Regions from separate parts of the Neobacillus sp. genome, predicted to be linked through region 4. Evidence: a T-box and tRNA genes for the amino acid it is inferred to sense, from the RefSeq annotation. Region 4 holds a T-box; the other regions hold tRNA genes.
The links. A T-box is a leader RNA that pairs with one kind of tRNA and senses whether it is charged. The one in region 4 lies ahead of argS (arginine--tRNA ligase), so its partner is inferred to be a tRNA-Arg.
Positions count from the first base shown of each region.

Region 1 (8,094 bases), on a different contig from region 4:
CCCTAAAGTGAAACCCATAGAAGAGCCCTGTAAAATGCCCTTCATTAAAATGAAAAAATTTATATTATCTTTTATTTTTCTTTCTTAACACGGTCTATTTTTCTACAAGGCTCGTATACATGATAGTACAAACTGTCTTAGGGGGGAATTTATGTGTCTAAAAATAAAGCAAAAATCCTTGGGGTGACTGTGCTTTCTTCAACAGTACTGCTATCTGGCTGCGGCTTGTTTGGGACGGAAACAAAAAAGAAAATTGATCCGCCAAAAACGGTAACTGTTGGAGATAAAAATGCAAGTAAGGAATCAGCTGCAAAAGATAAAGGTAAAGTTGAAAACACGGTAAAAACAGAACTTTATCTCCTTGATAAAAATGGCTATGTGGTCCCACAAACACTAAATCTGCCGAAAACAAATTCAGTTGCCACACAAGCACTTAAATATTTAGTAGCTAATGGCCCAGTCACAAACATGCTTCCTAATGATTTTAGAGCAGTCTTACCTGAGGACACAGAGCTAAGTGTTGATATAAATAAAGAGGGGGTTGCAACTGTTAATTTCTCAAAGGAATTTAAAAATTATGAGCCTAAGGATGAGATGAAAATTCTCCAATCGGTTACTTGGACCCTGACACAATTTAATAATGTTAATTCGGTAAAGCTTAAAATGAATGGCCATGAACTGACTGAAATGCCAGTCAATGGAACCCCTATTAGTGAAAATCAATCAAGGGCTTCCGGTATTAATTTTGATACAACAGATGTTGTTGATCTTACGAATACAAAACCTGTAACCGTATACTACATTGGCGGCACTGAGGGCTCCTATTACTATGTCCCTGTTACTCGCAGGGTTAGTAACAATGAAAAGAATAATATTATTGCGGCTGTCAATGAATTGGTGAAGGGTCCTAGTGGAAAATCCAACCTGGTTTCTGAGTTTATGTCTGATGTAAAGCTGCTTGAGGCACCTAAATATGAGGATGGAAAGGTTACCTTGAACTTTAATAAAAATATTTTTGGAAGCTTTGAGGATAAAGAAATTTCGCAGTCCTTATTGGATGCACTTGTACTGTCATTAACTGAGCAAAAAGGTGTTGAAAAAGTCGCTGTTCAAGTTAACGGTAAAGCAGATATTAAGAATGATAAGGGTAAAAAACTATCGGAACCGGTAACTCGTCCTGAAAAAGTCAATACAGGTAGTTTTTAAAAAATAATTTTTGTTATACTATATAGAGACAATGAATGAGGTTGGCTTGAAGGCCACCTCTTCTTTATTTGGTAGTAGGATTCAGAATCTTAATGCCAATTGAAAAATAAACAGTAATTGAAGGAGGAAGTTTTGTGCGTGTTGATGGAAGAGAGCCCTTACAGCTAAGGCCCATACATATTGAAACGAATTATTTAATGCATCCAGAAGGTTCTGTCCTTATTTCTGTAGGTAATACAAAGGTGATTTGTACTGCCAGCATAGAAGAAAGAGTTCCTCCTTTTATGAGAGGGGAAGGCAAGGGCTGGATTACTGCCGAGTACTCGATGTTGCCAAGAGCAACAGAAACAAGAAATATTCGCGAATCCTCGAAAGGAAAAGTTACCGGCCGTACAATGGAAATCCAGCGTTTAATTGGCCGTGCACTTAGGGCAATTGTCGACCTTGGTGCGATTGGCGAAAGAACAGTTTGGATTGATTGTGATGTTATCCAAGCTGATGGCGGAACACGGACTGCCTCCATTACTGGTGCGTTTGTCGCAATGGCGCTAGCGTTAAATTCATTAGCCGAGAAAAAGTCATTTTCGAAGTTCCCAATAATCGATTATTTAGCGGCAACTAGTGTTGGGATTTTGCAAAATAACCAAACTGTTTTAGACTTAAACTATGCTGAAGATTCGAAGGCTCAAGTTGATATGAATGTAGTCATGACGGGTAATGGCGAGTTTGTTGAACTGCAGGGAACAGGTGAGGAATCTACTTTTTCCTATGATCAGCTTCAAGGTCTGTTACATGCGGCCCAGGAAGGGCTTATGGAATTATTTGAACAGCAAAAAGCAGCACTTGGTGCGGAAATAACCAAAAAAATCGAAAGTAGACGAAAGAAATAAGAGGCGATTAGTATGAAAGAAGTTATTATTGCTACAAAGAATCCAGGAAAAGCTAGAGAATTTGAGGAAATCTTTGCGAGTAGGGGAATTGAGGTTCGAACCTTGCTTGATTTTCCAGAAATTCCAGATGTAGAAGAATCAGGTTCCACCTTTGAGGAAAATGCCGTTCTGAAAGCAGAGGCTATCTCCCAAGCACTTAACAAAATGGTCATTGGTGATGATTCCGGCCTATTAGTTGATGCCCTTGAAGGTAGGCCAGGCATTTATTCAGCACGCTATGCAGGCGAGCCGAAAAATGATCAAAATAATACGGATAAAGTCCTTTCCGAATTGAAAGACGTTCCTGAGGTGGAGAGAACAGCGCGGTTCTACTGTGCACTGGCAGTAGCTGTCCCGGGGCAAGAAACGATGACGGTGTCAGGCACCTGTGAGGGTCGTATTCTTGAAGAGCGAAGAGGTTCAAATGGGTTTGGCTATGATCCAGTCTTTTATGTGCCGGAACAAGGTGTCGCCATGGCTGAACTATCTTCGGATGAGAAACACAAAATTAGCCATCGTGCGAATGCGCTTAAGAAGCTTGACGTGGTTCTTGATTCAATTTTAAAGAGATCTTGGCAGTCATGAGCAAGGTATTAATCGTCAGTGATAGTCATGGATTGACGAAGGAACTCGAGGTTATAAGGGAAAGGCATATAAACGAAGTGGACATGATGATTCATTGCGGTGATTCCCAGCTTACTCCGGATGATAAAGCCATTTCAGGTTATTTGACTGTAATGGGAAATTGTGATTTCAGCGGCGGGTATCCTTTAGAGACGATTTCTGAGGTTTCTGGACGGAAGTTCTTCATTACCCATGGACATCGTTATTCTGTGAAAACTTCGTTGATCAATCTAAAATATAAGGCGCAGGAAGTGAATGCGGATATCGTCTGCTTCGGTCATTCTCACATCTTGAGTGCGGAAGTAATTGATGGTACCTTATTTTTAAATCCCGGCAGCATCCGCCTGCCACGAGAGCCCATGGAAAAAACATATGTGATTCTTGATTTGCTTGAGGAAAAAATAAAACTGTCTGTGTTTGAAATGAACGGGCGGGAAATGGCAGAGTTGGCCCGTGAATTTACTTTGCCAAAGTGATGGGGGAAATATCCCCCCCTTTCTTCTTGAAAAAAATGAACAAAAACCTGTTGACTTTTAGATGTTAGGATAATATAATAAATCTTGTCTTTGATAACTGAATATGTCCCAGTAGCTCAGCCGGATAGAGCATACGCCTTCTAAGCGTACGGTCGGGAGTTCGAATCTCTCCTGGGACGCCATACTACATACTAAACCATTAACCTCACTTTTAAAGTGAGGTTTTTTTGTTTTTTTGATCTCGCCTTTCAGGGTGAGTTTTTTTTGACCGATAGGAAAGTATAACTTTCTATCAGGCATAAGTGCACTAAGGAAAGCTTCGTGAGCATAACCATTGCAGTTGAAAAGCTGTGCTTTTCTACGAACTACGCCTCTGTCTTCGCCCTTAGGGGCTCGCCAATCGGCGAGTTTTCTTTATCCTTTATTTATGCTAAACTATTTTTCAACGACAAGCCGAAGGACGGTTTTTTTTATGAAGAAACGGGAGCAAGCGAAGAGAAAAGATAATGTCATCTTTTTTCCCGGAATTGAAAAGAGATTAACAGCAAAAGGCTTAGAAAGCCTCGATAATAAAAAATTCAACGAAGCCATAAATCTGTTGGAAGAAGCAAAAGAACTAGACCCAGATAATGACGATATATTAATCGGGCTTGTATTTGCTTATTTTGAAGTAGCTTCTTTTAAAAAAGCAAAAATACTTGCAAATGAAATGCTTTTAAAAGGAATTGGCGACTATTTTCAAATGGTGGATTTATATTTAACGGTGCTGATTCAGCTGCATGAGTATCAAGAAATCGTCTCGACCATTGAAGTTTTATTAGATGAGAAAGAAATTCCTCCAGAAAAACATGATCATTTCATTACCATTCTACAATTCAGCCGGAGGATGGCCGAGAATCGCCAACAAGACATAACTGAAACAGTGCCGGAAGAAAGCACTGTTAAACAGTTAAATCTTTTTGAAATCGATAATCTAAATGATCAAATGCTGCTTGTTGCTAGTTTGGCTGAAAAAAATATCCGCCCCTATGTCGAAGAAATTGCCGAATATTTGAAAGCAGATGGAGGGCATCCATTTCTCAAAACGATGCTACTAACACTTTTACAAGAGCAAGAAATTGAGCGGGAATTAGTAGTCAGGAAATTTTCGATGGAAGAAAAGGTGATTCCAACGCAGTTGCCAGAGGTTAAATTGCAGCCAAGAATGATAAAGGTAAAAGAATTATTAGCAGACGGTTTGGAAAGTGACAATCCAGTCCTGTTTGAAAATACAGTCGGAATGATAGAACGGATTTTTTTTATCAGCTATCCTTTCGAGCTTGAGCCGGAAAGTTCTGCTGCCTGGGCTGGTGCCTTCCACTTACTTGCACAAGAATACATGGGATTAGATCCGAAAATCGGTAAAATCGCAAGTGAATATGCTGTTCACCCGAAAGAAATTGGTCAGGCGATTGTAAAAATCGAGGAAATAGAGAAAATTTCTTATCCTAATATATAGGCTTCGCTGTTGAAAGAAAACAAACCTATGATATAATGTAGGGGTTGCATTGTGTAAAAAACTATATTTTACATTTAAAAAATGGAAATAGTGCTTGGTGGACAAGTCATTTTCCGACTCTAAATTCGTTACGAATGAAATGAGAATAGATTTGTTGGAGGGAAAAAGGTATGACAGCAAAATGGGAAAAGTTAGAAGGAAACCGCGGTGTCCTTACAGTTGAAGTAAGTGCTGACCAAGTTAGCAAAGGTTTAGAAGCGGCATTCCAAAAAGTTGTAAAGCAAGTAAGCGTTCCAGGCTTCCGTAAAGGAAAAATGCCTCGGGGAATGTTTGAAAAGCGCTTCGGTGTAGAATCACTTTATCAAGATGCATTAGATATTCTTCTTCCAGAAGCATACGGAAGTGCAATTGATGAAACAGGTATCGAGCCAATTGACCGCCCAGATATCGACATTGAGCAAATGGAAAAAGGTAAAGACCTTATCTTCAAAGCAACTGTTCAGGTTAAGCCAGAAGTGAAATTAGGCGAATACAAAGGCTTAGAAGTGGAAGACCTCGATACAACTGTTACGGACGAAGACGTTGCAAACGAATTAAAGACACTTCAAGAGCGTCAAGCTGAGCTTGTAGTTAAAGAAGAAGGCACTGCCGTAAACGGTGATACTGTTGTTTTAGACTTTGAAGGCTTTGTTGATGGTGAAGCGTTCGAAGGTGGAAAAGCTGAAAACCACACCCTTGAACTTGGTTCAGGATCATTCATCCCAGGCTTTGAAGAGCAATTAGTAGGTGTAGCTGCTGGCGAATCTAAAGATGTGGAAGTAACATTCCCTGAAGAATACCATGCTGCTGAGCTTGCTGGTAAACCAGCAGTTTTCAAAGTAACGGTTCATGAAATTAAAGGAAAAGAACTTCCTGAATTAGATGACGAGTTTGCAAAAGATGTTGACGATGAAGTCGAAACATTAGACGCTCTTAAAGAGAAAATCAAAACTCGTTTAGAAGACAGCAAAAAGCATGAAGCTGAGCACCACCTACGTGATACAGTAGTAGAAACAGCTGCTGCAAACGCTGAAGTGGAAGTTCCAGAAGTGATGGTTGATACTGAAGTTAACCGTATGCTTCAAGAATTCGAACAACGCCTGCAAATGCAAGGTATGAACCTTGAACTTTACTTCCAATTCTCTGGTCAAGATGAAAATGCACTTCGCGGACAAATGAAGGAAGAAGCTCAAAATCGCGTAAAAATGAACTTAACATTAGAAGCGATTGCAAAAGCTGAAAACCTTGAAGTAACGGACGAAGAAGTTAACGTTGAGCTTGAAAAAATGGCTGGTATGTACAACATGACTGTTGACAGCATTAAACAAGCGCTTGGCGGTTTAGAAGGCATTAAAGCAGATCTTCTTCTTAAAAAAGCAGTAGACTTTCTTGTTGAAAACAAGAAATAATTTTTAAATAATGCAAGGCACGATTTTTGATCGTGCCTTGTTTTATACATTTTTTCTATTACATATTATAATAAGTAAAGGGAAACCTTTTTAATGTCTAGCTCTAACGTCTGGGCAAGGCGCTTAAGGTTTTTCTTAACAATGGACAGGAAAACAAGCTACCAACAGCGAATAAATAATTTCCATACAGGTTTTAGATTTATTTTTAAAAATTATGGTTAAGATTAATGAGTACATAAGTTTTTTTAAAATGACTTACACAAACCAAAAATGAGTAATGTAAAACATAATGTGTAAAGCTTTTTATTTCCAGTCCATTGGCTTAATGTGTTACAATGCAAAATACATACTATTGAATTGTTAGAAAAAGACTTGGATTTTGTTTGTGTGAATCGTAGCTTTAATTAGGAGTTTTAACACGTTTTAAGGGGTGAAAGGTTTGTTTAAATTTAATGATGAAAAAGGACAATTAAAATGTTCCTTCTGTGGCAAAACACAGGATCAAGTTCGTAAATTAGTTGCCGGGCCGGGTGTTTATATATGTGATGAATGTATCGAGCTTTGCACAGAAATCGTTGAGGAAGAGCTTGGAACGGAAGAAGAAGTAGAATTTAAAGACGTTCCAAAGCCAAAGGAAATCTGTGAAATTCTTAATGAATATGTCATCGGCCAAGACCAGGCAAAAAAATCACTGTCTGTAGCGGTTTATAATCACTACAAGCGCATCAATTCCAACAGTAAAATTGATGATGTTGAGCTTTCAAAAAGTAATATTTGTATGATTGGACCAACTGGTAGTGGTAAGACTTTATTGGCGCAAACATTGGCTCGTATCTTGAATGTACCATTCGCGATTGCTGATGCTACCTCCCTTACTGAAGCAGGCTATGTTGGGGAAGATGTTGAAAACATTTTATTAAAATTAATTCAAGCTGCTGACTATGATGTGGAAAAAGCAGAAAAAGGGATTATTTATATTGATGAAATTGATAAAATTGCCCGTAAATCAGAAAATCCTTCGATTACAAGAGATGTTTCTGGTGAAGGTGTGCAGCAGGCATTATTAAAAATTCTTGAAGGTACGGTGGCTAGTGTTCCTCCTCAAGGCGGACGGAAACATCCCCATCAAGAGTTTATTCAAATCGATACAACCAATATTTTATTTATCTGTGGTGGAGCATTTGACGGTATTGAGCCGATTATCAAGCGCCGCTTAGGCCAAAAAGTAATTGGCTTTGGCTCTGATTTAAAACAGCCAGAAATTGGACAAAAAGAGCTTCTTTCAAAAGTATTGCCTGAGGACTTACTTCGTTTTGGATTAATTCCAGAATTTATCGGCCGTCTTCCGGTTATCGCTAGCCTTGAACAGTTAGATGAAGTGGCATTGATTGAGATTTTAACAAAGCCGAAAAATGCGCTTGTTAAACAATATCAAAAAATGCTTGAAATCGACGATGTTGAGCTGGAATTTGAAGATGGTGCACTTGTGGAGATTGCTAAAAAGGCGATTGAAAGGAAAACGGGCGCCCGTGGTTTACGTTCGATTATTGAGGGAATCATGTTGGATGTCATGTTTGATCTTCCTTCTCGCGCGGACATCACCAAGTGTATCATTACAAAAGATACAGTTATCGAAAATAGTGTTCCGAAGCTTGTTTTAGAAGATGGAACAGTTATTGCTGAAGAAAAATCCGCTTAAAATGTATGAAACCTAGCTTATAGCTAGGTTTTTTGTTTTTTTATAATATAAGAATTTATAACATTGGACTTCGAGAAATGTCCAGCTCCAGGCGCCATCGGCTAGTGTACTTCGCTCTTCTCCCTACGATAAGTCAACATCGGTTCGCTCCGCTCACCGTGTTTCCTTTATCTCAGTCGAAGCGCTCCATAAGGAATGCTTCGGCAGCATTGGC
Region 1 covers NZ_DALZYO010000011.1:56,965-65,058, reverse strand. The annotation lists gene RTR43_RS08350 (GerMN domain-containing protein) at 154-1,206, shown strand; gene rph (ribonuclease PH) at 1,341-2,096, shown strand; gene RTR43_RS08340 (XTP/dITP diphosphatase) at 2,109-2,720, shown strand; gene RTR43_RS08335 (metallophosphoesterase family protein) at 2,717-3,235, shown strand; tRNA gene RTR43_RS08330 (tRNA-Arg) at 3,341-3,417, shown strand; gene RTR43_RS08325 (hypothetical protein) at 3,557-3,742, shown strand; gene RTR43_RS08320 (tetratricopeptide repeat protein) at 3,708-4,733, shown strand; gene tig (trigger factor) at 4,904-6,181, shown strand; gene clpX (ATP-dependent protease ATP-binding subunit ClpX) at 6,621-7,880, shown strand.
Region 1: it has a tRNA-Arg gene. The T-box ahead of argS (arginine--tRNA ligase) is inferred to sense a tRNA for this amino acid. The anticodon was not compared.

Region 2 (8,094 bases), on a different contig from region 4:
AGTTAATCGATGAAAATGGGAATACTGTGACAAAACAGGGGCTTTTAGGGAAAACAACAGTCATGACATTCACTTATTTGAACTGCATGGATCCGAATGCATGCCCAATATTATTGGGGAATTTCAACAGTTTACAGCAGAAAATAAAAACGAAAGGGATTAATTCTGATCATCTTTTACTCGTCTCTGTTTCGCTTGATCCTGAAAATGATACTCCTGAAGTGATGAAGGAACATGCGCAGAAAATGAATTTTGAAAGGTCCTACCTTAAAATGCTGACAGGGGATATGAGTGAGATTAAAAAATTGACTAATACCCTCGGTGTGCATTTTGAGAAAAAAGGTGCAGAAGTTTTGCATGATAATAAAACCTTTATTTTTGATTCCTCAGGAAATTTAACGCATGAATTCACCGGCAGTAACATTGACCAGGAAGAATTATTTCAAGTTGTGACTGGAAAGGAATAAAAACATTAAAAATTTCATTACACTATCATAATTTTCAACGCGTAACGACAGTTAATGGCACACATCCTCATTCTCATAAATATAGCGGCAAAACGAGTCCTAGCGATTAGGAATAACTTTTGAAAAGTCACCAGTATTCGCTAACACAAGTCCACCAATCAAAAGTGTAAAAAATAAATAAAATAACATCTCCCAGGATTGAAGGGAAAATCATAATTAGTTCGTTAAATTCGTGTCAACGGGTAACGTTAGCTATGGATACAATCATATTAATTTAATTGGGATGTGGATATACATAACGGTAGCGAATATTCTGAGACCTGATGTCATCTAAAATGTCCATCTGCTTATTTTTAAAATTTCAGCACTTGTCCATTCCCTTTTTTTTCGATTACATATGATATTACTACCACCGCACCAGCTCATATATATTTACCTCTTAGGAAGCGTTTGCATGTATTGCAAATGCTTCTTTTCAATTTTAGAAATTTTTTCAAAAGTTTGCTGATTTTGTTCTTACACTATGATGATTGTCCAATCAACCCTTTTCTTATGAAATATATATACATAGTAAAGTGTTTTCCCTCTAATATTTCAATAGGTGGTGAAAAGATATGTGTTGGGGATCATATGGTTGCGGCGGAGGTTATGGCTACGGTGGAGGCTATGGCGGAGGCAGTAGTTTTGTATTAATTGTTGTCTTGTTCATTTTGTTAATTATCGTTCTTTCGAGTTTCTGTTAGTTTTTTGTGCAACCTAACGGTATGCATTTTTCCATTGAGAAAAGTATTAAATAATTACTGGAGGTGTTATTTATGGGTGATGGAATGGGAAGTGGTTTTGCGTTAATCGTTGTCCTGTTCATTTTACTGATCATTGTAGGAGCTTCTTTCATGGGCTACTAAAATGAAAGGAACAAAGGGCAGGTTGAGTTAATCTGTCCTTTGTCTATAAAGTAGGAACAATCCCAAACCATTTACTAAAATTTACCCCAAAAAAGTGTTACCGAACGAAGCCGATCCATCCCTTCCTGTAGCCTTGGTGTTATTTTAACTAAAAATGGATAGGGTACTTGTGCTTTTATGTGAATTCCAGGAAAACCTAAATTACTTGCATTTGTATGGAAACTTATCAAGATATTCTCGAATGCTTACAAATCAGTACATATAATGCCTAAGATACAATTTAGGGTAAAGCGTTGCCAGAATAAAGACTGGAAAATCATTTATTTCGAAAAGGGACGTAAGGTCCTAAATATGGAAAAGCAGCTGGATGTCCAAAGAGGATCGGTGTCATGTGAATGATGCTATGTCCAATATGATAACTATAAGGATTATAGTGTATGATCTGACTCCAAGCTCCAAACGTGGGTGAAGGGAAACCTAAGTATAATGGTCCATCGGTCCCAGTAATAATGGTGTACATGCTATCACCAACTAATTTTTTATCATTATATGTTTTAATGAGAAAAAAAGCATGTTCTTTCTGTTTATCCGCACAAGTATGTGGTTGTCTATGGATGAATTACTAATACACATTAAGCAGTGTGGATTGCGAATTGTGTACCTACGGTATATATGATTAACTATTTAGCATAAATGAAAAACCCCCGAATGGGGGCTTCTCGAAATTAATATCCGAATGGGCCTGAAGGACAACAAGGGTTATGAGGTACTCCGCACATTGTATGATGTTCACAACATTCATTTACACAGGATTCTGTGTGCGGGAAATAGTGTTGATGATTAATCATATGCTTGTTGACTGTAGTGGTGTGAGAAGGGTGAACATGAGCCACGACTGTGTTGGACAAATTCGTTTTTACAAATTGTTGCGGTGGTGAAAATAGCGGTGGATCGTATTGAGTAGGCAACATTTGAGGTGGACAGTATTGTGGTGGACATGCACCATAATGTGGCAAGCAACCACCACCTCCACCTCCATATGGATAACCCCAATTTCTATGCATATATAAAGACCTCCTTATGAATTTGGTGTATTTCAACATTAGTCTATGTAATCAAAGGGTTTGTGGACTAGTTAAACACCTAATTATTTCCAATAATTCAAAGTTAATGATTTTTCGTATCAAAATATTCAATGTGTTCTTCTGAATCAAACGTCGACAGAGGGATCGAAAAATGAATGAAAACAATATAATATAGTCTAAAAAATAGTTAAAACAGAAAACCCTTGCTAGGCAAGGGTTTTTGTACGTCCTAGAGAGGATGTTTGGTGGTAAATTGGTGAACTCCTTCAAAAACAGAGCTGACACGTTAGATATTATGCTAACATAAGGTCTTGACATAATACCGCTACTCTCTTGATTGTTTCGACATCAATGGTGATAAACATTGTCGTATTTCGTGTCATGTGGTATTGGTCCATCCAGAGAATCCAGAAATGAAACGGCTTGTTTGAAGTTCATTAAGAACAAGTGAGCCAAGTCCATGGAGAATCCATTTCGAACCACAACGCGCATAATTGTGACATCTTCCATGTCCGGGGGTAAAGGATAAGCCGGCACTTGCCAGCCAAATGTACGCAATTGGCGGGACAAGTCGTAAAGATTCCAGTTTGATGTGTAGCCTTCTTTCAGTCGCCATGATAATACCGGAATATCCGAGCCGTCAGTAAATAGTTCAAAAGGTCCCATGTCATGAATCGCTTTGCTAAGGAATTGCGCCACTGCCTGAGACGCCTTTTGCACCTCATAGTACCCTTCTTTGCCTAAACGCAAATAGTTATAATATTGCAGGAGTACTTGTGCTCCAGGACGAGAGAAATTCAGGGCAAAGGTTGGCATGTTCCCACCTAAATAGGAAACCCGAAAGATGAGATCCTCAGGGAGATCCTCAGCCTCACGCCAAATGACCCATCCCAGCCCTGGGTAAACTAATCCATATTTATGTCCGGAAACATTGATGGATTTCACCCTGGTCAACTGAAAATCCCAGACTAAGTCCGGCTGAAGGAACGGTGCTATAAATCCTCCTGAAGCAGCATCTACATGTATCGGAATATCAAGATCCGTTTTTGCCTGAAACTCGTCCAATGCTCTCGCAATAGCGGCGACCGGTTCGTAAAGTCCTGTGTAGGTTACCCCAAGAACCGGCACCACACCGATTGTATTTTCATCTACGACAGCGAGTACACCCTCTGGATCCAGATAAGGATGATTCGGGGTAATATTCACATAACGCGGCTCCACGTCCCAATAGTTCGCGAATTTTTCCCAAACGACCTGAACAGCGGAACTAAATACGATATTTGGCCGGTCAATCGGCTTCCCTTGTTTCTTACGCGCGTTTTGCCAGCGCCGCTTTAACGCAAGACCACCGAGCATACACGCTTCCGACGATCCCGTTGTCGAAACACCTATCGTATTTTGCGGGGAGGGCGCATGCCATAGATCGGCTAGAATTCGAACACACCGTTCCTCTATTGCCGCTGTCTGCGGGTATTCGTCCTTATCAATCATGTTCTTTTCGACTGATTTGGCATATAAGAGATCTGCACTGGGTTCCATCCAAGTGGTAACGAATGTTGCAAGGTTTAGACGTGCATTGCCATCTAGAGCAATTTCATCGTGGACAATTTGATACGCAGTTTCTGGCAACATGCCTTGTTCACGCATCCGAAAACGTGGAACGGCCTCTTCTCCTTTGCGGGAGAATAGAGGATTTACAGAAAATTCGGGAGGTAACATCCTTTGTGTGACTTGCTCGCGGCGAGGGTGCCATTGTGGCATACACGATCAACTCCTTCACGTAATTAGACTTCTTATGTTGTTTTGTGAATAAATGCCATAAAATATTCATAACGCAGTGAAATGTTTATAGATGAAAGCTTAATAACCGGGATCATAGTCCTAAACATTCTGAAACATGTTTATACAAGTAGGGGGTGAACAGTTTGGCTAACGGGATCTAATACCACGCGTGCGACGTTTTCCCCCGACTACCTATATGATAAGACCATATAAAAAAGGTCAACCAGAAATCTGGCTAACCTAATATTACGAACGGGTGCTTATTTGAAGAAAAGATAGAAAGACTCCTTACGGGGAATTATTTTTATTGGATTATCACCAGGAATGATTAATAAGCATTACATATAAAAGCAAAATAATTTCTTTGACAATAGGTTTTTGTCTCATATGGTGGTAAATTGGCTATTTAATAAGTAAAAGTATAACTATAACAGATAAAATAGAAAAACCCTTGCTATGCAAGGGTTTTTAGACGTCCCAGAGAGGATTCGAACCTCCGACCTACAGTTTAGGAAACTGTTGCTCTATCCTACTGAGCTACTGAGACACAAAAATAGGAACGTTATTTATTATAATGAGTTAATCGGAAAAGGTCAATAAAAAGTTGATTTTATTGAATCGGCAGATTTCTGGTCATTTCTGCTTTTTTCCCAGCTTTTTCGCGGAAAATCAACCAAACGATTAAACTTAATGAAATTAATAAACCTTCTAACGATAAAATATACCAGGGGTAGGGGCCGAGAACATCCAATAAACTTGCGCTCCTTGGCTTGTGACTTAAGAACATATAATTTCCGCCCACCAGCTTATTAATAAACATAATAACCGGCATTAGAACATTCAAAAAGATAAACAATTTTAATACGGACCAGATGGTTGGCCTGTATCCCTTTGCCCAAGTAAAATAGAGCGGCACCCAGATGATCATTAAATGAGTATAAAAGAAATGAAAGAACCGAAAATGAGGGAAGTCATAACGTAATAATGGGGTGAATAACGCCTGAGATGCGCCTAGTAATGCAGTAAATAATAGAATCTCATAAATTAATTTTTTCCTTGTCAGTAATAATATCACTGTTAAAATCAAGCTGATGCTGCACAATTCCAAAGGTATGGCATGACTAATATGCCAACTACCATTTTGTAACATCCATAAATGATAAGTTGTTTCCATTATAATCAACGAAATTGCTACCCCGATTTCAGCATATCTCCATTCTTCTGCTTTCAGCTTACCTCTAAACAAAAATATCAAGATTGAAACTAAAATGAAGATGGAAATAACAACAAAGTGACTTAGGGAAAACATCTGAAAATCATAGTTTTTGTTACTGTGTCCAAACCACTCTACCATTTAACCACCCCATTTATGTTATTAATTCTTTTATTCAAACATTTAGTAAAGTATATTCGATGAAATAGCTTTTACTCCTTTAATGAAATTTATTGTTATTACAATATGAAGTAATTTTTAAATAGAAAATTTTAATTCTGTTAAGAAATAAAACTAATTGTCTATCATTAGACACTTCCCTTCAACAAAGTATGGCAAAAAAAGTAATTTACTAACAAGGATAATCGACATAATATTCCGGCATATGAAATTATAATAATATTTGGTAGTGTATTAGCACTATTACTATTTACCAAACTGTTAAAGGGGGAAATGTAATGAAAAAAATTTTTTCACTTGGACTTGTATTAGCAATGGTATTTTTCTCTATTGTTCCAGCATTTGCGAAATCAACTCCAGTCACGAAAAAGGAATTTACACCCAAGCTTCCAGACTATCAAAAAGTTGATCCTAATCTCTCAAAAGATGTTTTAAAGAAAGGCGGCACGATTAAAGGAAAAGAACTACACGGCTATAATGGTAAATCGTATAGTAAGCCACAAGAAACTGAGAGGTTACAGCCCAAAAGAGTGGAGGATTTGAAGACAAAAGGGATTGCCATTGTGGTGGATTTTCCTTTAGCTGCAGATGGAAAAAGTGCTGTTCCAGGTGTTAAATATGACCCAATCCCAATTAATCAATTTGATGATCTTATAAATGGAGATATGTTTAATCCTTATAGATTGGATATGTTTAAACATCTAGCAACTTTCAATGGAAAGAAAGCTTCTACCAATCGCACAATGAAGAATTTCTATAAAGAAGTTAGCTATGGAAAATTCAGTATGGATATTGATGTTGCAGGATGGTATACCTTGCCGCATTCCTATGACTATTATTTAGGTCAGAACAAAGGGTACCATAATCAAAATGGAGATGCACATATTGGGGAGTTGGTAAAAGATGCTATTAATCTAGCATCAAAGGATGTAGACTTCTCCCAATATGCCGTTCCAGCACAACCAGGTGATTTCTGGCTGCATGGTGCTGATGCCACATCATTTATAAAGGACGGGCAAACCATTGACAAAATTGTACCTAATCTACTAATCATCCATCGTGGAACGGGTGCAGAATTTAGCTTGGACCCAAGCCTAATATGGTCACATAAATGGGATATTACAAGTGCAAGCTATTTCGGACAATATTATCAAACTGGGGTGGAGCCTGATGAGTCAACATTAGAGCACACAGTGGTTAATGGTGTAGCGGTGGATACGTATAATATCGTTCCAGAGGTGGGGCAGGATATTACAGGATATTTAAAAATATCAAATCCTGATGTTGTGGGACCGGATTATAATGGTAGAGAACCATCTCCACCTAGCGTTGGGGTTTTTGCACATGAATTTGGTCATGTTCTAGGGCTGCCAGATTTATATGATTATGGTTATGATTCGGAAGGAGTGGGAATGTATAGTTTAATGGCTGGTGGTTCATACGGTCGTGACATGAATAACCGTTATTACTCAGGAAATTCACCAGTCCATCCAGATGCATGGTCAAAAACATATCTTGGCTTTGCTAAGGCGATTGAAGTGAATAAAAATCAACAACTAACTCTTCGTCCAGTAGAACAGCAGCCCGATATTTATAAGGTTAATGTTCCTGGCTCGGACGGTCGTGAATACTTCTTATTAGAGAATCGCCAGCAAACTGGTTTTGATGCTGGATTAGAATACAACTTAGATGGTAACAAATTACATGGATTAGTCGTCTATCATGTGGTGGAGGATATTCTCTCACGTAATTTCTGGAGACCAAATGAAGCGCAAAACTGGGATTTAAACCATCTTGGTTTAGCACAGTTGCCAGTAAATCCTGCCAATGGAGAGCGGCATTATGCGGTAAGTGTTGTTCAAGCAGATGGTTCCTTTGATTTGGAGCACTATTTGAATGATGGAGATTCAGGCGATGTATTCCCTGGTAAATACAAAGTAACCTCTATAAGTCCTAAAGGGAATGTGGGTCCAAACACAACCTCATTATACAAATGGTCGAAAAAGGGCACTGAAACAGGCATTCAAATAACTAATATTGTTGAAGAAGCAAATGGTACTGTTAAATTAAATGTAATTTTTAATAAATGATAAGATGTTGATTGTAAAGGTGCAGGAGAAGAATTCTTCTGCACCTTTATTTTTTTGATTACTCAAACTGTAGATTGTCAATTCTCTATTTATACTGGGATATCCCTTTAATTTGGAGAATAATCGACGAGTGCCTGACACGCTCATTTTGTGTTATAATAGTTTGTCGAAGATACTCGAAATGAATATAACCGTGGAGGTCATTATGGCTGCTTATACGCCGATGATACAGCAATATTTAACCGTTAAGGCAGATTATCAAGATGCCTTTTTATTTTTTCGCCTAGGTGATTTTTATGAAATGTTTTTTGACGATGCGATTAAGGCATCACAGGAATTGGAGATAACATTAACAAGCCGAGAAGGTGGCAG
Region 2 covers NZ_DALZYO010000023.1:46,229-54,322, forward strand. The annotation lists gene RTR43_RS15035 (FixH family protein) at 1-467, shown strand, start outside; gene RTR43_RS15040 (YjcZ family sporulation protein) at 1,082-1,210, shown strand; gene RTR43_RS15045 (YjcZ family sporulation protein) at 1,283-1,372, shown strand; gene RTR43_RS15050 (CotD family spore coat protein) at 2,098-2,475, opposite strand; gene gad (glutamate decarboxylase) at 2,806-4,218, opposite strand; tRNA gene RTR43_RS15060 (tRNA-Arg) at 4,713-4,786, opposite strand; gene RTR43_RS15065 (YwaF family protein) at 4,850-5,593, opposite strand; gene RTR43_RS15070 (M6 family metalloprotease domain-containing protein) at 5,911-7,722, shown strand; gene mutS (DNA mismatch repair protein MutS) at 7,928-8,094, shown strand, end outside.
Region 2: it has a tRNA-Arg gene. The T-box ahead of argS (arginine--tRNA ligase) is inferred to sense a tRNA for this amino acid. The anticodon was not compared.

Region 3 (8,094 bases), on a different contig from region 4:
TAGCATCACTGTCAGATGTGGAACCGTTGGTTGAGGAAATGTTTCAGCATCGTTTTAAAACGTCAAATGAACTTTCTGGACATTCGCTGGGTAATTTAATCCTGGCTGCGATGACCTCCATCACCGGAAACTTTGTTCACGCCATTCAAGAAATGAGCAAGATTTTGAATGTCCGTGGAAAGGTGTTACCAGCCGCTAATCAAAGTGTCGTTCTGCATGCTGAAATGGAGGACGGTGCGATTGTTTCTGGGGAATCGAAAATTCCTTATTCGGGGAAAAAAATTAAAAGAGTTTTTTTAACGTCAAAAAGTACAATTCACCCCTTGCCAGAGTCGATTCAAGCGATTCGTCAGGCGGATTTAATCATTATTGGCCCCGGAAGCTTGTATACAAGTATTCTGCCAAATTTGCTTGTTCCGCGTTTAGGGGATGAAGTGTGCCACTCGCAAGCAAAAAAGGTGTACATTTGTAATTTGATGACACAGGCTGGGGAAACGCACGGCTATACCGCGAGCGATCATGTGAAGGCCATTTATGATCATATGAACTGTACGTTTATCAATACGATTCTTGTGAATAACGAAGAAATTCCACAGCATATTCAGCTTCGCTATAATGAAGAGTTGGCCGACCCAGTGATATACGATTTACCACAGCTTTATAAGCAAGGACTTGAGGTAGTTCATGCAGATATTGCCTATCAGGAAAATGGTGCCCTTCGGCATGACCCAAAAAAAGTGGCGAAAATTTTATATAATATACTGTTAGATGAAACCAAAAAGCGGTATGAAGCGTAGATAGTAGTGTGCAGTTAATAAACGTTATTTTGATAGTGTCTTTAGAAAAAACAAATAGTGGGTTTTTATAAAGGGGTGAGGGGATGTCTTTCGCTTCGGAAACGAAAAAGGAATTAACCAACTTGGAAGTGAAAACATGCTGCATTCAAGCAGAGCTTTCGGCTTTAATCCGCATGAACGGTTCCCTTTCCTTTTCAAACCGTAAGTTAGTCGTAGATATTCAAACGGAAAATGCAGCAATAGCGAGAAGAATATATACATTATTGAAGAAGAGCTATGAGATACAGGTAGAGCTGCTTGTCCGAAAAAAAATGCGCCTTAAAAAAAACAACGTCTATATTGTCCGTTTATCTCAGGCGGCCAAGGAAATTCTTGAGGACACGAAAATCCTTGGTGAGGGATTTACCTTCATTCACGATATTTCGCAGGACCTTGTAAAGAAGAAATGTTGTAAGCGTTCTTATTTACGCGGTGCTTTTCTAGCAGGAGGATCCGTCAATAATCCGGAAACATCCTCTTATCATCTGGAAATTTCTTCGCTCTATAAAGAACATAATGATTCTTTATGCGAATTAATGAATACATTTGGTCTTAATAGCAAAACACTTGAGCGTAAAAAAGGCTTCATTACTTATTTAAAAGAAGCCGAGAAAATTACCGAATTTTTAAATATTGTCGGTGCTCATAATGCCCTGCTCCGTTTTGAAGATGTCCGGATTGTTCGGGACATGCGGAACTCAGTTAACCGCTTGGTAAACTGTGAAACCGCCAATCTGAATAAAACCATCGGCGCTTCTATCAGACAGGTTGAAAATATCCGGTTGATTGATTCGACGGTCGGTCTGCAAATTTTACCTGATAAGTTAAGGGAAATTGCCGAACTTCGGGTGCAATATCCGGATGTTACTTTAAAAGAACTTGGTGAAATGGTTTCTGGTGGTGCCATTAGTAAATCAGGCATTAATCATCGCTTGCGAAAGATTGATGAGATTGCGGAGAAGCTACGTGCCGGGGAAATAGCCCCGAGGAATTAGCGGAAGCGGCAATGACTCCCCAAAGTATAGCCCTTTATTAGGGTCGCGTGGAGTTAACTTTGTGAAATGATGAATTTGTTTTAAGAATATAGAATTAAAACATAGGGAGGAAATGTGTAATGTTGGAGAAACAGGTAGAAGTAAAATTGAAAACGGGCCTTCAAGCCCGGCCAGCCGCACTTTTTGTGCAGGAAGCGAACCGCTTTTCAGCTGATATTTTTCTAGAGAAAGATGGCAAAAAGGTAAATGCAAAAAGTATAATGGGATTAATGAGCCTTGCAGTCGGCTCAGGAATCGTGATTAATATTATCGCAGACGGTGATGATGAGGATAGAGCTATCAACGCTTTATCTGACTTTATTCAAAAAGATCATTAATTAGGAAGGGTTTGGCTCAAATTTGAGGGCAAACCCTTTTTTTGTGTGGATGAACAGAGGCATCGGTCAAGGAGTGTTTATTTTTTTTGTAATAAATGGTAAAACAGCCATAACATACGAAAAATGAGCCAATAAAGTGAAAAAATAGGCCAATCCCCCAAAATAGGGGAGGTAATCCTGTAAATCTACCGCTAAAAAACTATCATGAGCCTCAACTCCCAACCCTATCATGGAAATAAATTTAGAGAACAAGCCGTAGTCACCTAATAAAGGCGGTGAGAGCAGAGCTAGACTTCACATCTTTCGTCTAGTGAAATGGGTATTTCACTTTAACTGGTTAAAGTGATTCATTTTTGCGGCGCTCCGCCCCTTTTCCACAGAAAAGAAAAAAGCAACCGGCCCGGAAGCCGATTGCTGTAATCATTACTTTTTATCTGTGGTTTCATTAGGTTTACGAGTGATGATGCTGTCAATAAGGCCGTATTCTTTTGCTTTTTCAGCAGTCATGAAGTTATCACGATCGGTATCCTTTTGAATCACTTCAAGTGGCTGGCCAGTGCGATCTGATAAAATTCCATTCAACTTTTCACGAAGGAACAAGATCCGCTTTGCAGCAATTTCAATTTCTGTTGCTTGGCCTTGAGCACCACCAAGTGGTTGGTGAATCATGACTTCGGCATTAGGTAGCGCAAATCGCTTTCCTTTTTCCCCTGCGGCAAGTAGGAAGGCACCCATTGATGCAGCCATTCCGATACAAACGGTTGATACATTTGCTTTAATATATTGCATGGTATCGTAAATCGCCATTCCGGCTGTGATGCTTCCGCCTGGGCTGTTGATGTAAAGTGTAATGTCTTTTTCGGGATTTTCCGCTTCTAAAAATAATAATTGTGCTACAATACTGTTGGCAACATTATCATCAATAGCGCTGCCAAGCATAATAATCCGGTCTTTTAACAGACGAGAATAAATGTCATATGCACGTTCACCGCGGTTTGTTTGTTCAATAACTGTAGGAATCAAATTCATATTTCTTCCTCCTCCTGAGTGTGAAAGTTAAAAATAATATGTATTGTTATCATACACTGATGGTCAATTAAGGTCAAACAATTCAACTTTTAAATGTTCGACAACTTTCCCTATTTCAGCATAACCATTCCAGCCAACTTTAAAACCTATTCTTCACTTGCAAAGTGAACAAATCTGGCATATAATATGTAAGTCGCTAATATTTGCGCTCGTGGTGCAACGGATAGCACGTAAGATTCCGGTTCTTAAAATGGGGGTTCGATTCCCTCCGAGCGCGTCATGAAAGCCTCCTGTTTTGTGTAAACAGGGGGTTTTTAATTTATTAATATTATTCCTAAACAATCTAGATATCAATTTCCATTACCCGAAAACCCTTCTTTCATGTAAAATAGGATCATAGGGGGGAGACAAATGAACTTGAAGGCGAGTTTATGGCAGCAGCAAACATTGAAATTGGCGATGACGCAGGAGTTATCACAGGCGATTGCTTTATTGCAGTATTCGGCCCAAGAACTTGCTGATTTCTTAGAAAATAAGGCACTCGAAAATCCCCTTATGCAGATTGAGAGTGGGAATGTTCAGCCGATGAATCCCCTCATTGACCGTAATCGACGGAAGCACCGCAAGGCGGAAAATGACTGGATTGAGCAAATTGCCGATAAGCCATTTTCATTGGAAGATTATCTAATTTCGCAATTAAATATAGCAAACCTATCGGCGGAGCAATTAAAGGTTATCCGCCATCTTATTCAAAATCTTGATGAAAACGGTTACTTTTTTGGCGATCTTGCCAACATTGCTGAAAAACTACGGGTATCAGAGGAATTGGTAGAAGAGGGCCTTGCCGTTATTCAAACACTTGAACCTGCGGGAATCGGTGCAAGGAACCTTCAAGAGTGTCTGTTAATGCAAATTTATTATAAAAATCCAGAAAACGAGCTTGCCCAAAACATAATTTCCAACTATTTCATCCCGTTTGCCGAAAAGAAATGGAAGCAAATTTCGAAGGAATTACAGGTATCACTTAAAGAGATTCAAAATGTATCTGACGAAATACAATTGCTTGATCCAAAGCCTTGTGCCATCTTACGTACAGAGTCCACGACGTATATTATTCCCGATGCCATCGTGGAACAGTCGGCTGCCGGTCTAACGGTTCGCATGTTTGATGATGCCCTGCCAAGGATAAGCTTTAATGAGCAATATTATAAAAAATTCAAGGACCAGGATCAACAGGTCAGTAGCTTTTTACAGGATAAGCTCCAGGATTATCAATGGATAATAAAAAGTATTGAACAGCGAAAAGAGACATTAACAAGGGTTGTTGCTAAAATCGTTGAAAAACAAACATCCTTTTTTCAAAAAGGCTTGCAATATTTAGTTCCGATGACGATGAAGGAAGTCGCCGCGGAACTCGATGTTCATGAATCGACTGTCAGTCGAGCAGTTCGGGAAAAATACGTGCAAACCCCAATTGGGACCTTTCTATTAAAATCATTTTTCACTAGCACCATCCAAACGGTCTCCGGGGATGAAAATACCTCATCGACACAGGTGAAGAATACGATTAGAAAATTAATAGACCAAGAGAAAAAAGAAAAACCGCTTTCTGATCAAGAAATTGTCGAACAATTGAAGTTGGAACAGGGAATTGTTGTCTCAAGGAGGACCATCGCTAAGTACCGCGACCAGTTGGGGATCCCCTCTTCTTCTAAAAGAAAAAGGTTCAACTGAGAAAGGAACAGAACAATGGCGCAAACAATTATCACGTTATATACCAGAAATCGTTGTCCGCTATGCGATAAAGCAAAAGCAACACTTCTGGAACTGAAAGAAGACTGGAATTTTCGACTGGAAGAAATTGATATTGAAACAAGTGATGAATTAACCGAACACTATGGATTAATGATTCCAGTCGTTCATATCGACGGGGAAGAGGTCGGATTTGGCTTTGTTGACAAATTTGACATAAGTAATCGTTTACAAGAAAAAAACGGATAAATTTAGGTTGAAATAGGTTGAAATAGGTTTTCACTCCTGCTACAATGAAAATTGTAGTAGGGGTGATTTTTTTTAGAGTAGGCGGGACATAATATGTCTATGGTGGACATTTTACGGCCAACTACACAGAATAAAGGAGCTTGCGATTCATGCAGTCATTTATCGATATCCAAAAAAGATTATTACCCGATCTCCTTCAAGTCTTGCAAAAAAGATATTCCATCCTTAGGTACATAGGATTTATGCAGCCGGTGGGAAGAAGGAGTTTAGCTGTTAGTCTTGGATTTACAGAAAGAATCCTTCGTAGTGAAGTAGACTTCCTCAAAGAGCAAAACCTTATTTACCGTAATAATTTGGGGATGATTTTAACCTCGGAAGGAAAAAATTTACTTGAGGATTTGGAAGGCTTAATGCGCGAGTTAAAGGGTATTGATGTGATGGAATTAGAATTGAAGCATCTGCTCGGCATTAAGAAAGTCGTTATAGTACCCGGTGATAGCGACGAATCAGCAATGGTTAAAGGCGAACTTGGCAAAGCTAGTGCTATTTGCATGAAAAAGCTGCTAAGCGGGAAAAATATCATCGCTGTTACGGGTGGTTCGACCATGGCTGCTGTCGCAGAAAGATTAACGCCAGAGTTGAATCAGCAGGAGTTACTTTTTGTTCCAGCACGAGGCGGAGTTGGTGAAGATGTTGCTAATCAAGCAAACACGATTTGCTCGAATATGGCGAAAAACACCGATTCTAAACATCGCGTTTTCTACGTTCCTGATCAGGTCAGTTCAGAAATTTATCAATCTCTGATTAGAGAGCCTGATATTCATGAGGTTCTAAAGCTAATAAAATCAGCAAGCATGGTTCTCCATGGAATTGGAGATGCTATCACAATGGCTGAGCGGCGAAAAACCAACCCCGAAATCAAAGAAAAGCTTGAAAGTGGGGAGGCAGTCGGCGAAGCTTTTGGCTATTATTTTAATGAACAGGGCGAGATCATTCACAAGGTATCAACAATTGGACTTCAGCTCCAAGACTTGGCCCACATTCCAAATGTCATTGCCGTTGCAGGCGGGACCTCAAAAGCAAAGGCTATCAAGGCATACTTTAAACAAGCACCAGCATCGACGATTTTAATTACCGATGAAGGTGTGGCAAAAAGGTTATTGAAAGGGTAAATCCTTTTAAAATAATACATCTTTACCCAATAAAAGGAGGAATTTTATTATGGCAGTAAAAGTTGGTATTAATGGATTTGGACGTATTGGTCGTAACGTATTCCGTGCGGCTTTAAACAATAGCAATGTGGAAATCGTTGCAATCAATGACTTAACAGATGCAAATATGCTTGCACATCTTTTAAAATATGATACTGTTCACGGAACTCTTGCTGAAGACGTTACGGTTGACGGTGAATACTTAGTAGTTGGTGGTCATAAAGTAAAGGTTATCGCTGAGCGTGACCCTGCACAACTTGGCTGGGGCGACCTTGGTGTTGAAGTAGTGGTTGAATCAACAGGCCGTTTCACAAAACGTGAAGATGCCGCGAAACACCTTGAAGCAGGTGCGAAAAAGGTTATTATCTCTGCACCAGCATCAAACGAAGATATTACTATTGTAATGGGTGTTAACGAAGACAAATATGATGCCAACAACCATCACGTGCTTTCTAACGCTTCTTGTACAACAAACTGCTTAGCACCGTTTGCAAAAGTGTTAAATGATACTTTCGGTATCAAACGCGGTATGATGACAACTGTTCACTCATATACAAACGACCAACAAATCCTTGACTTGCCACACAAAGACTACCGTCGTGCTCGTGCAGCAGCTGAAAACATGATTCCTACTTCAACTGGTGCAGCAAAAGCGGTTTCCCTTGTTCTTCCTGAACTTAAAGGTAAATTAAACGGTATGGCAATGCGTGTTCCAACTCCAAACGTTTCTGTTGTTGACTTAGTAGCAGAGTTAGAAAAAGATGTAACAGCTGAAGACATTAATGCAGCATTGAAAACAGCTGCTGAAGGCCCATTAAAAGGAATTTTAGCATACAGCGAACTACCATTAGTTTCTAGCGACTACAACGGTTCTACTGCTTCTTCTACCATTGATGCCTTATCAACAATGGTTCTTGAAGGCAACATGGTAAAAGTACTTTCTTGGTATGATAACGAAGTTGGTTACTCTAACCGCGTTGTTGACCTTGTAGATTATATCGCTTCAAAAGGACTTTAATCTTCTAGTTTAAATTGGTTATTTATCTAGAACATGATTATAATGAAATGGTATTTCCAAAGGGGAGTGGGGAGGATTCCCCCTCTCCTTTTTTAATGTAGCTTACCACAATCCAATACATTAGGAGGGTCCTTTACAATGAACAAGAAAACACTAAAAGATGTTGATGTGAAAGGTAAACGCGTTTTTTGCCGGGTAGATTTTAACGTGCCAATGCAGGATGGGAAAATTACCGATGAAACGAGGATTCGTGCAGCGCTACCAACGATCCAATACTTAATGGAACAAGGAGCGAAAGTGATTTTAGCTAGCCATTTTGGTCGTCCAAAAGGCAAAGTGGTTGAAGAAATGCGCTTAACTCCAGTTGGCATCAGACTTGCTGAACTTCTTGGTAAAGACGTGAAAAAGGCAGATGAAGCCTATGGCGATTCTGTAAAGTCCTTGATTGAGACGATGAAGGAAGGTGACGTGCTTCTTCTTGAAAACGTCCGATTCTATCCTGGTGAAGAAAAGAATGACCCAGAGTTAGCGAAATCATTCGCTGAGCTTGCTGATGTGTATGTGAACGACGCATTTGGAGCTGCTCACCGTGCCCATGCCTCAACGGAAGGAATTGCTCACAATCTT
Region 3 covers NZ_DALZYO010000001.1:28,972-37,065, forward strand. The annotation lists gene RTR43_RS00150 (gluconeogenesis factor YvcK family protein) at 1-797, shown strand, start outside; gene whiA (DNA-binding protein WhiA) at 881-1,831, shown strand; gene RTR43_RS00160 (HPr family phosphocarrier protein) at 1,951-2,208, shown strand; gene clpP (ATP-dependent Clp endopeptidase proteolytic subunit ClpP) at 2,632-3,237, opposite strand; tRNA gene RTR43_RS00170 (tRNA-Arg) at 3,443-3,514, shown strand; gene rpoN (RNA polymerase factor sigma-54) at 3,649-4,971, shown strand; gene RTR43_RS00180 (glutaredoxin family protein) at 4,987-5,238, shown strand; gene RTR43_RS00185 (sugar-binding transcriptional regulator) at 5,388-6,410, shown strand; gene gap (type I glyceraldehyde-3-phosphate dehydrogenase) at 6,460-7,467, shown strand; gene RTR43_RS00195 (phosphoglycerate kinase) at 7,606-8,094, shown strand, end outside.
Region 3: it has a tRNA-Arg gene. The T-box ahead of argS (arginine--tRNA ligase) is inferred to sense a tRNA for this amino acid. The anticodon was not compared.

Region 4 (8,094 bases):
AGTGTTTTCTTTTAAACATCTGTATTTTATTTTGTCCTAGATTTGGGGATTATGAGTAAATTCATCATGATCAAATAAAAAAAAACCACATGGTTAGATCAACTATCCTAGATCTACCATGTAGCTGTTAATATAATTAAAGCATTAAACCTGTAATCGCAGCTGTTAATAAGCTAACAAGTGTTGCGCCATAAAGCAATTTAAGCCCAAACTTTGCCACAAGATTGCCTTTCTTTTCGTTCAAACCTTTCACGGCCCCTGTAATAATCCCAATCGACGAAAAGTTTGCGAACGAAACAAGGAAGACAGAAATGATCCCCACTGTTCTGCTGGATAATGAAGCAGTAATTTTTGCTAAGTCCATCATCGCAACGAATTCATTCGATAGCAATTTTGTCGCCATAATTGTTCCTGCCTCCACCACTTCTGAAGAAGGCACCCCCACGATAAAAGCGAGTGGGGCGAACACATAACCAAGCGCCATCTGGAAGCTGATGCCGAAAATCGCGGCAAATAGATGATTAATCATGCTGATCAAGGCAACAAAACCGATTAGCATCGCCCCGACAATAATGGCCACTTTGAATCCGTCCAAAATATATTCCCCAAGCATTTCAAAAAAGGATTGTTTTTCTGTTTCTTGAATTTCGATAATATCTTCTTGTTCTGTTACTTCATAGGGATTAATAATATTGGCAATGATAAATCCGCCAAATAAGTTTAATACCAATGCGGTAATCACATATTTTGGGTCAACCATTGTCATATAAGCCCCTAAAATCGATGCCGAAACCGTTGACATTGCTGAGGTGCACAATGTATACAGACGATGTTCAGGTAGGTAGGGGAGCTGTTTTTTTACAGAAATAAACACCTCAGACTGGCCAAAAACAGCAGATGCTACCGCATTATAAGACTCTAATTTTCCAAGACCATTCACCTTACTTAAAATGAAACCAAGGAAACGAATGATGATCGGAAGGACTCTAATGTATTGGGCAATTCCGATCAAAACAGAAATAAAGACAATCGGCATCAGAACGTTTAAGAAAAAGGGAGCTGCCCCTTTCATCGCCATTCCGCCGAATACAAAGTTTATTCCTTCAGCTGCATAGTTTAGAAGATGTTCAAATAACCCTGATACTCCTCTAATAATGATAAGCCCTACTCCTGTATTAAGCAGTATATAAGCTAATAACAGCTGCAAACCGAGCATAATCGCAATCGGCTTAAACTTTATCCCTTTTTTATCGCGACTAACAAGATAGGCAAGCAAAAAGATTACAACCAATGCCGCCAAAAACAATACAAATTTCAAAATATTTTTCTCCTTTTCCTGTTGTTATCTCTGTGATGTAAAGAAAGAACAAATATACATTTTTCGACAAAAATCGACAGCGTTTTCACACATAAATCTGATTATAGAATTGTGCATCATACGTGTCAACCTTTTGTAAGGAAGTAGTAAAATTCAGGATATTCGCTCTCATCAAATATTATTTTTCCTTTTTTTATACCTTTTGATTCATAGAGGATAGAAAAAGGCATGGAGGCTATCCTTCTCCATACCTTTAAGTAACATTACAAAACATAATCCATTGCGCTAATTCTACCTCTTTTTATCATCCTTGTTGTGCCACATTTACCCGCTCTTTATATAAGAAATAGACATAGAGTAGCATGGAAATGAAGATCGAGACAGCTGAGGTACTATAAATGCTGCTGTAGCCAAGAAGGTGGCCAATCTGACCAAACACCATCGCCCCTATGCCGACACCTAAATCGAAAAAAGAATAGAAAGTGGCATTCGCCATGCCTCTTCGATTGTTTGGGACTTTTTCAATAGACCATGCCTGCAGGGCTGGCTGTACCGTTCCAAAGCCTAGACCATATAAAACAGCCGCTACAAATAGAATTGTGCTATTAGGGAGCCACGATAACAAAATCATTGCCGTTAATATTAACAATGTTCCCGGAATAAAGACGGCTTGATGTCCTTTTCGATCATAAAGCTGTCCTGCAAATGCCCTTGTGACCATCAGTGCAATTGCGTAGAGCAAAAAATACAATTGAATCCCGGCAATATGTTTTTCAGCCGTATATAATGGGAGAAAGGCAGCAATCCCGCCAAAGGTTACTGTGATAAAAAACATCAGCATCGAAGGCTTCAAAGCACCTTTTTCGTAAAGATCAAGTTTAGCCTTTGCCCTTGCCGGCTTTTGCTCGACCTTTTTGTACGATATTCTAGATGACAACAAAAGAGCCATCAGTCCTAATCCTGCACAGATAAGGAAAAATTGTTTAAACGATATGATGCCGGTTAAAATCAGCCCCAAAGATGGGCCAAATGCTAGTGCCAGATTTCCTGATAGCCCGTAATAACCCATTCCTTCTCCTCTTCTAGAAGCAGGGATTAAGTCAGTGGCAATCGTTCCTGATGCCGTAGTGGAAAACCCCCAGCCAACCCCTTGAACGACGCGCATCACAAATAAGAAAACGATGCTGGTTAAAAACCCAAAGGATCCGACTGAAAGGACAAAAATGGCTAAACCAATGAAATAAACAAAGCCTCTTCCTTTTGTTTCAAGTGACTTTCCCGCATACGGTCGAAGTAGTAAGGATGAAAAGGTAAAGATCCCTACCACAAATCCGATCAATTGATCATTTCCTCCTAAATCTTCCACAAACAGAGGAATGGTTGGTAGCGTCATTTGAAATCCAAGAAAGATAAAGAAATTAGCTAAACAAATAAGAACAAAGTCTTTTGTCCATATTTTCTCTTTCCTCAACTGTTTTTCCATATAAGATGAAGTCTTCCTCTCTTTTTTATTAAGAATTTATGATTTCTTTTCAGACAATGAAAAATCGTTTCTACGACTAGTAGAAACGACCTTTCACAAAAAATTATTTTGCATTAGCTGCTTCAATGACGCGTTTCATGGCCTGCATTTGTCCTAAATGAAGGGATTCATGGAAAATCGCAAAGTTGGCAAGTTCGCCAAAGGTTTCTAGCCCTAGGAATGGACTTTTCAGCCTTTCGTTAAAACTTCCCTCTGGAATTTCTTTGATTCTCTTGATTTGCTCTTTTAACTGTGCCGTCAATTCCTGTACCGATGGAACATCACCATGCCAATCAGCCGGCTTAGTTCCTGTTGCAAATAACTCGATATAGTTTGCTGGTAAGTTAGTCGATTTTTTTGGGAAACCAAACATAAATTGCTCTGCGACGGTTAATATGTGGCCAACATGCCAGTGAATCGTATTGTTAAAACCTTCAGGCTGCACGTCCACTAGACCTTCATCCAGCATTTCCACGTTTTTCACGAAATATCCCCTCGTTACCTCAAAGCTTTTAAATAATAATTCACTCATTTCTTTTAACCCCCTTTGATTTGCCTAGCTATAGTTTATACCATATTAAGCCAATTATGAAACTAAACAAACTTACATTTCTTCGGGTGCTTCGATTCCCAATAATCGCAAGCCCTCTTTTAGGACGACGGTTACACTGTAAACAAGGGCTAAACGTGCTGACTGCTCCTCATTTTCTTCAAGAACTTTAACTTCCGCATAATATTTATTGAATGCTTGTGCAAGGTCAACCACATATTTGGCCACCTGTGACGGGTCAAGGTTTTCACATGCCCGTTTAATCGCATTTGGGAATTCCATAAGCAAGCTTGTTACTTTCCACTCCTTTTCCCAAGCAGCAAGATATGCTGCAGGAGGTACATCAGTCTGCCAATTTCCTTTTCGTAAAATAGAACATGCCCGGGCAAATGTATACTGAACGTATGGGCCTGTTTCGCCTTCAAAGCGCAGCATTTCCTCTAAGGAAAAATCGATGTCGTTCATGCGATTGTTCTTTAAGTCGTGGAAAATTACCGCTCCGACACCCACTTGTTTGGCCACTCCGTCTTTGTTTGCCAGGTTTGGATTTTTTTCTTCAATATTGTGGCGTGCCATCGCAATCGACTCTGTTAACACTTCTTCGAGTAAAACTACCTTACCTTTACGCGTCGACATTTTCTTGCCATCCTTTAACATCATCCCAAACGGAACATGAACCATTTTCTCAGCCCAGGTATAACCCATCTTTTTTAGCACAGCGATTAGCTGTTTGAAGTGAAGGCTTTGCTCATGGCCCACAACATATAAGGATTTTACAAACTTGTAGTTTTCCTTACGATAGAGGGCAGCTGCTAAATCGCGGGTCGCATAAAGTGTTGCGCCGTCTGACTTTTTAATCAGGCATGGTGGCAATTGTTCGTCGGTCAACTCTACCACCTGTGCCTGATCAGATTCAATCAGGAGTTGTTTCTCCTCAAGAAGCTTGACGACCCGATCCATTTTATCATTGTAAAATGCTTCGCCGGCATAGGAATCAAATTGCACGTTCATCAAGTCGTAAATTCTTGAAAATTCCTTTAGGGATTCGTCACGGAACCATTGCCAAAGCTGTAATGCTTCCACATCGCCATCTTCAAGTTTTTTAAACCAGCTGCGCCCTTGGTCTTCAAGTGACGGGTCCATTTGCGCTACTTCATGGAATTTAATATATAAGGCTAATAGCTCCTTGATAGGGTTTTGTTTTACCTTTTCAGCATCGCCCCATAATTTATAGGCTGTAATTAACTTTCCAAACTGCGTACCCCAGTCGCCTAGATGGTTAATTTTAATTGGTTCATATCCGCATTTCTCCACAATAAAAGCTAACGCGTTTCCGATAACAGTTGAGCGCAAATGCCCCATCGAGAAAGGCTTGGCGATATTTGGTGATGACATGTCAATTGTGACATTGCCTCCGCCCTCTAATTCTTGTGATCCGAAAAGGGATTTTTTCTTTATAATTTCGCCGACAATTTTTTCTGAAACTTCCTTTTTATTTAAAAATATATTAAGGTACGCCCCCACCACTTCAATTTTTTCAAAAGTTGGGGATTGAATCTTTTCACCTAGTTCTAGCGCAATCAAATTAGGTGACTTTCTTTTTAACTTTGCTAATGTAAAACATGGAAAGGCTAAATCACCGCGTGAAGCAATTTTCGGTTTTTCAATCATAAGTTCCAGTTCAGTCAATGATATTTCTTTTCTAAGCAGTTCAAAAAGAACAGTTGCAAGCTCCTTCTTAAAATTCATTTAAAATGACCTCCTTATTTTCTATATATAAATACAAAAAACTCCCGTCTCTATAAAAAGAGACGAGAGTTTGAATATCCCGCGGTACCACTCTAATTGTTCAAAAAGAACCTGCTTTCCCTTTGTAACGGAGCATTCTCCGACTTACCCTACTAGTTTCAGGCAGGCATCTCAAAAGTGCGCTTCATTATCTGATCCGTATCAGGCTTGCACCACCCCTGATTCGCTAAAACATCCTAGATAATTACTCTCTTTTTCATTGATTTTCCCAACTTGATTACCAGTTATTATACTGGAAAGATTAGGATTTATCTAGTCCTCATTGATGATTTTTTTTGCTCTGGTAATCCTAACAGTAAAGGAGGGATTTTAATGGCCAGAAAAAATAAAATACTTGTTCCAGAAGCAAGAAATGGTTTAGATGCGTTGAAAGCAAAAGTCGCCCATGCCAGGAGCCCAGAAGAGGCGAAATTTGAAGCAGCCCAAGAAATGGGTGTTCCCTTAAAAAAAGGCTATAACGGTCAGCTTACATCTGAACAGGCCGGAAAGGTTGGCGGCAGACTAGGCGGCAGCATGGTCCGTGAGCTTGTCAAAATGGCACAGGAAAACCTTACTAAAAGACAATAATTTTTTGGGGTCTAAAACCTTATTAGACCCCTTCTTTTATTTCGAAAAAGTTTGACAATTTTGTGACAATTGGTAGAATATTCAGTAATAAAGGAGTTGAGGGAATGCAAGAAGAACACTTAAAGAATTTACAACCCTTTAAAACGGCAGCCTTCTTTGGAGGTGGATTTGGACTAATTTTTCTTTTATTCAGCCCTTTTGCAAGCGGTTACGCTATTCTTTTAGGGCTTGGAATCGGAATAACGGCCGCTTCCGTGGTTCTTTTCCTGTTTGGAACCTTTTTGTGCTTAATGGAAGAGTATACCGTCAGTAGTAAAGGTAAAATGAAGATTGCTGAATCTTCAACAAAGTCTTATAATTAAGTTACTTTAAATTCGAGGAGATGTGCCAATGCTATCGCTCATTGCAGGAATCCGAAATCGCTGGTAAAACCGGGGGCCCAGGATAGCCTGAAAGATGCGCTGACTGCCCCCAATAAATAGTAGGGGGAACTAATGATGATGATCCATGATTTATTTACAGGAAAACTGGTCAAATTAACCGCTCCAAGAGATTCAGATGCAGCGGAAATGGCCAAGTGGCAAGAAAATAGTGATTATTTGCGAAACGTTGATACCGATTTTGCTGTACCAAAGTCGGTTGATGCCTTAAGAGAGCATGACTCTGCTAAAAGCCACGGTTCGAGTAATTTCGAGTTCAGACTGCGTACGATTGAGGATGACAGGCTAATTGGCTTTGTCGCTCTTCACGGTATGGAATGGAACAATCAGGCATGTTTGCTGGCGGTTGGAATTGGCAATCCGGAATATCGTGGCAAGGGCTATGGAACCGATGCCTTAAACTTAATGCTTCGCTATGCTTTTTATGAATTGAACCTGAATCGCGTCGGTCTAGACGTTATCTCCTATAACCTTCAAGCGATTAAAGCTTATGAAAAGGTTGGTTTTAAGGTAGAAGGACAGATGAGAGACGCTGTTCTTCGCGATGGGAAGAAATACGACCGTGTGATTATGGGGATTCTTCGTGATGAATGGCTAGAAATGCAAAAATAAACGCAAACAGACTTGTGTAGCTAATAACACAAGTCTGTTTTTTTTGAATTTTTTATGAGTTTTGTATATATTCAAAGGTGTTTTGCACATTTTCTATGGGCTTTTGTACACTTTTTTCAAAAGGTTTTGTACACTTTTTCAAAAGGTTTTGTACATTTCTTCATAGCTTTTATACAATCATTCATTTTCAACTAAAAACCATTACCTCGGAAGCCCTTGCAATAAAAACACCTTCATAATTTCGGCGATTTGCTCCGAGCTTAACGGTGCATGATTTCTCTCCCAATCGGAAACAAGAGCGATATACATTTTTAAAAGGAGATAACTTGTCATTTCGGTGTTAGCAGGTGGGATGGCTCCCTTTGCAATTGCTAATTCAATTTTTTGCTTCAAGTAAGCAACGATCTCATTTTCCATATGCTGGAGCATTTCTGAAACCGCTAATGTTCCCATCTCCGCTTCCTCTTGAACCAGCTTAATCATGAGCTGATGTTGGGAACGAAATTCTAATAAGCGATATAGGGCCCGATGAACATTTTCCGTAACCGGTAAATCCGGCTGGATGGCTGCCTCTGCTTCTACAATCATTTCTTTCACTAACGTGGAAATAATCTCTTCAAATAATTCTTCTTTATTTTTAAAAAAAGTATAAATCGTTCCTTTTCCTACATTGGCAAGCTTTGCAACCTGATCCATTGTCGTTGCTTTATAGCCAAATAATGAAAAGGATTTTGTCGCCGCTTCAACAATCATCTTTCTTCTGTCGGGTGCCATGCAAACTACCCTCCTTTTTGACTAATTTAGTTTTTCGGTCAATTACTTATAATTTTACTATAGCATAGCCTGTATTTCGTTTCAAATTTTTCTCTAAAGTGTTTGAACATATATGTATACTGTTGAGTGACAATAAAGTTGTTTAATTACAAAAAAATCGTTAAATTTACAATACAGATGTTTAATAAATTCTAGCCATACCATATTCCATTAAAGGGCCATATTCTTGAATAACACTCAACAACGAAATTGGTAAATTTATGTTAAAATATACTGAGAAGATTGTGAAGAAGTGACGTTACAAATCGAATAATTCTCCAATAATTTTAATAAAGGTAGGTCAATCATGAAAAATCTAATAGAGTTGCTCCCAACAAGAAAACCGGGAGTGGATGAAATACATATAAAAGCAGCAGAAGAGAAGTTAGGTGCACTGTTTCCAGAAGAATATAAAGAACTTTTTATGTTGATAAATAACCCTGAGATTGGCGATTGGATTCTC
Region 4 covers NZ_DALZYO010000045.1:25,485-33,578, forward strand. The annotation lists gene RTR43_RS21755 (NupC/NupG family nucleoside CNT transporter) at 137-1,318, opposite strand; gene RTR43_RS21760 (MFS transporter) at 1,623-2,801, opposite strand; gene RTR43_RS21765 (DinB family protein) at 2,905-3,372, opposite strand; gene argS (arginine--tRNA ligase) at 3,445-5,139, opposite strand; T-box leader at 5,195-5,408, opposite strand; gene RTR43_RS21775 (alpha/beta-type small acid-soluble spore protein) at 5,512-5,766, shown strand; gene RTR43_RS21780 (hypothetical protein) at 5,871-6,128, shown strand; gene RTR43_RS21785 (GNAT family N-acetyltransferase) at 6,267-6,818, shown strand; gene RTR43_RS21790 (TetR/AcrR family transcriptional regulator) at 7,020-7,592, opposite strand; gene RTR43_RS21795 (SMI1/KNR4 family protein) at 7,939-8,094, shown strand, end outside.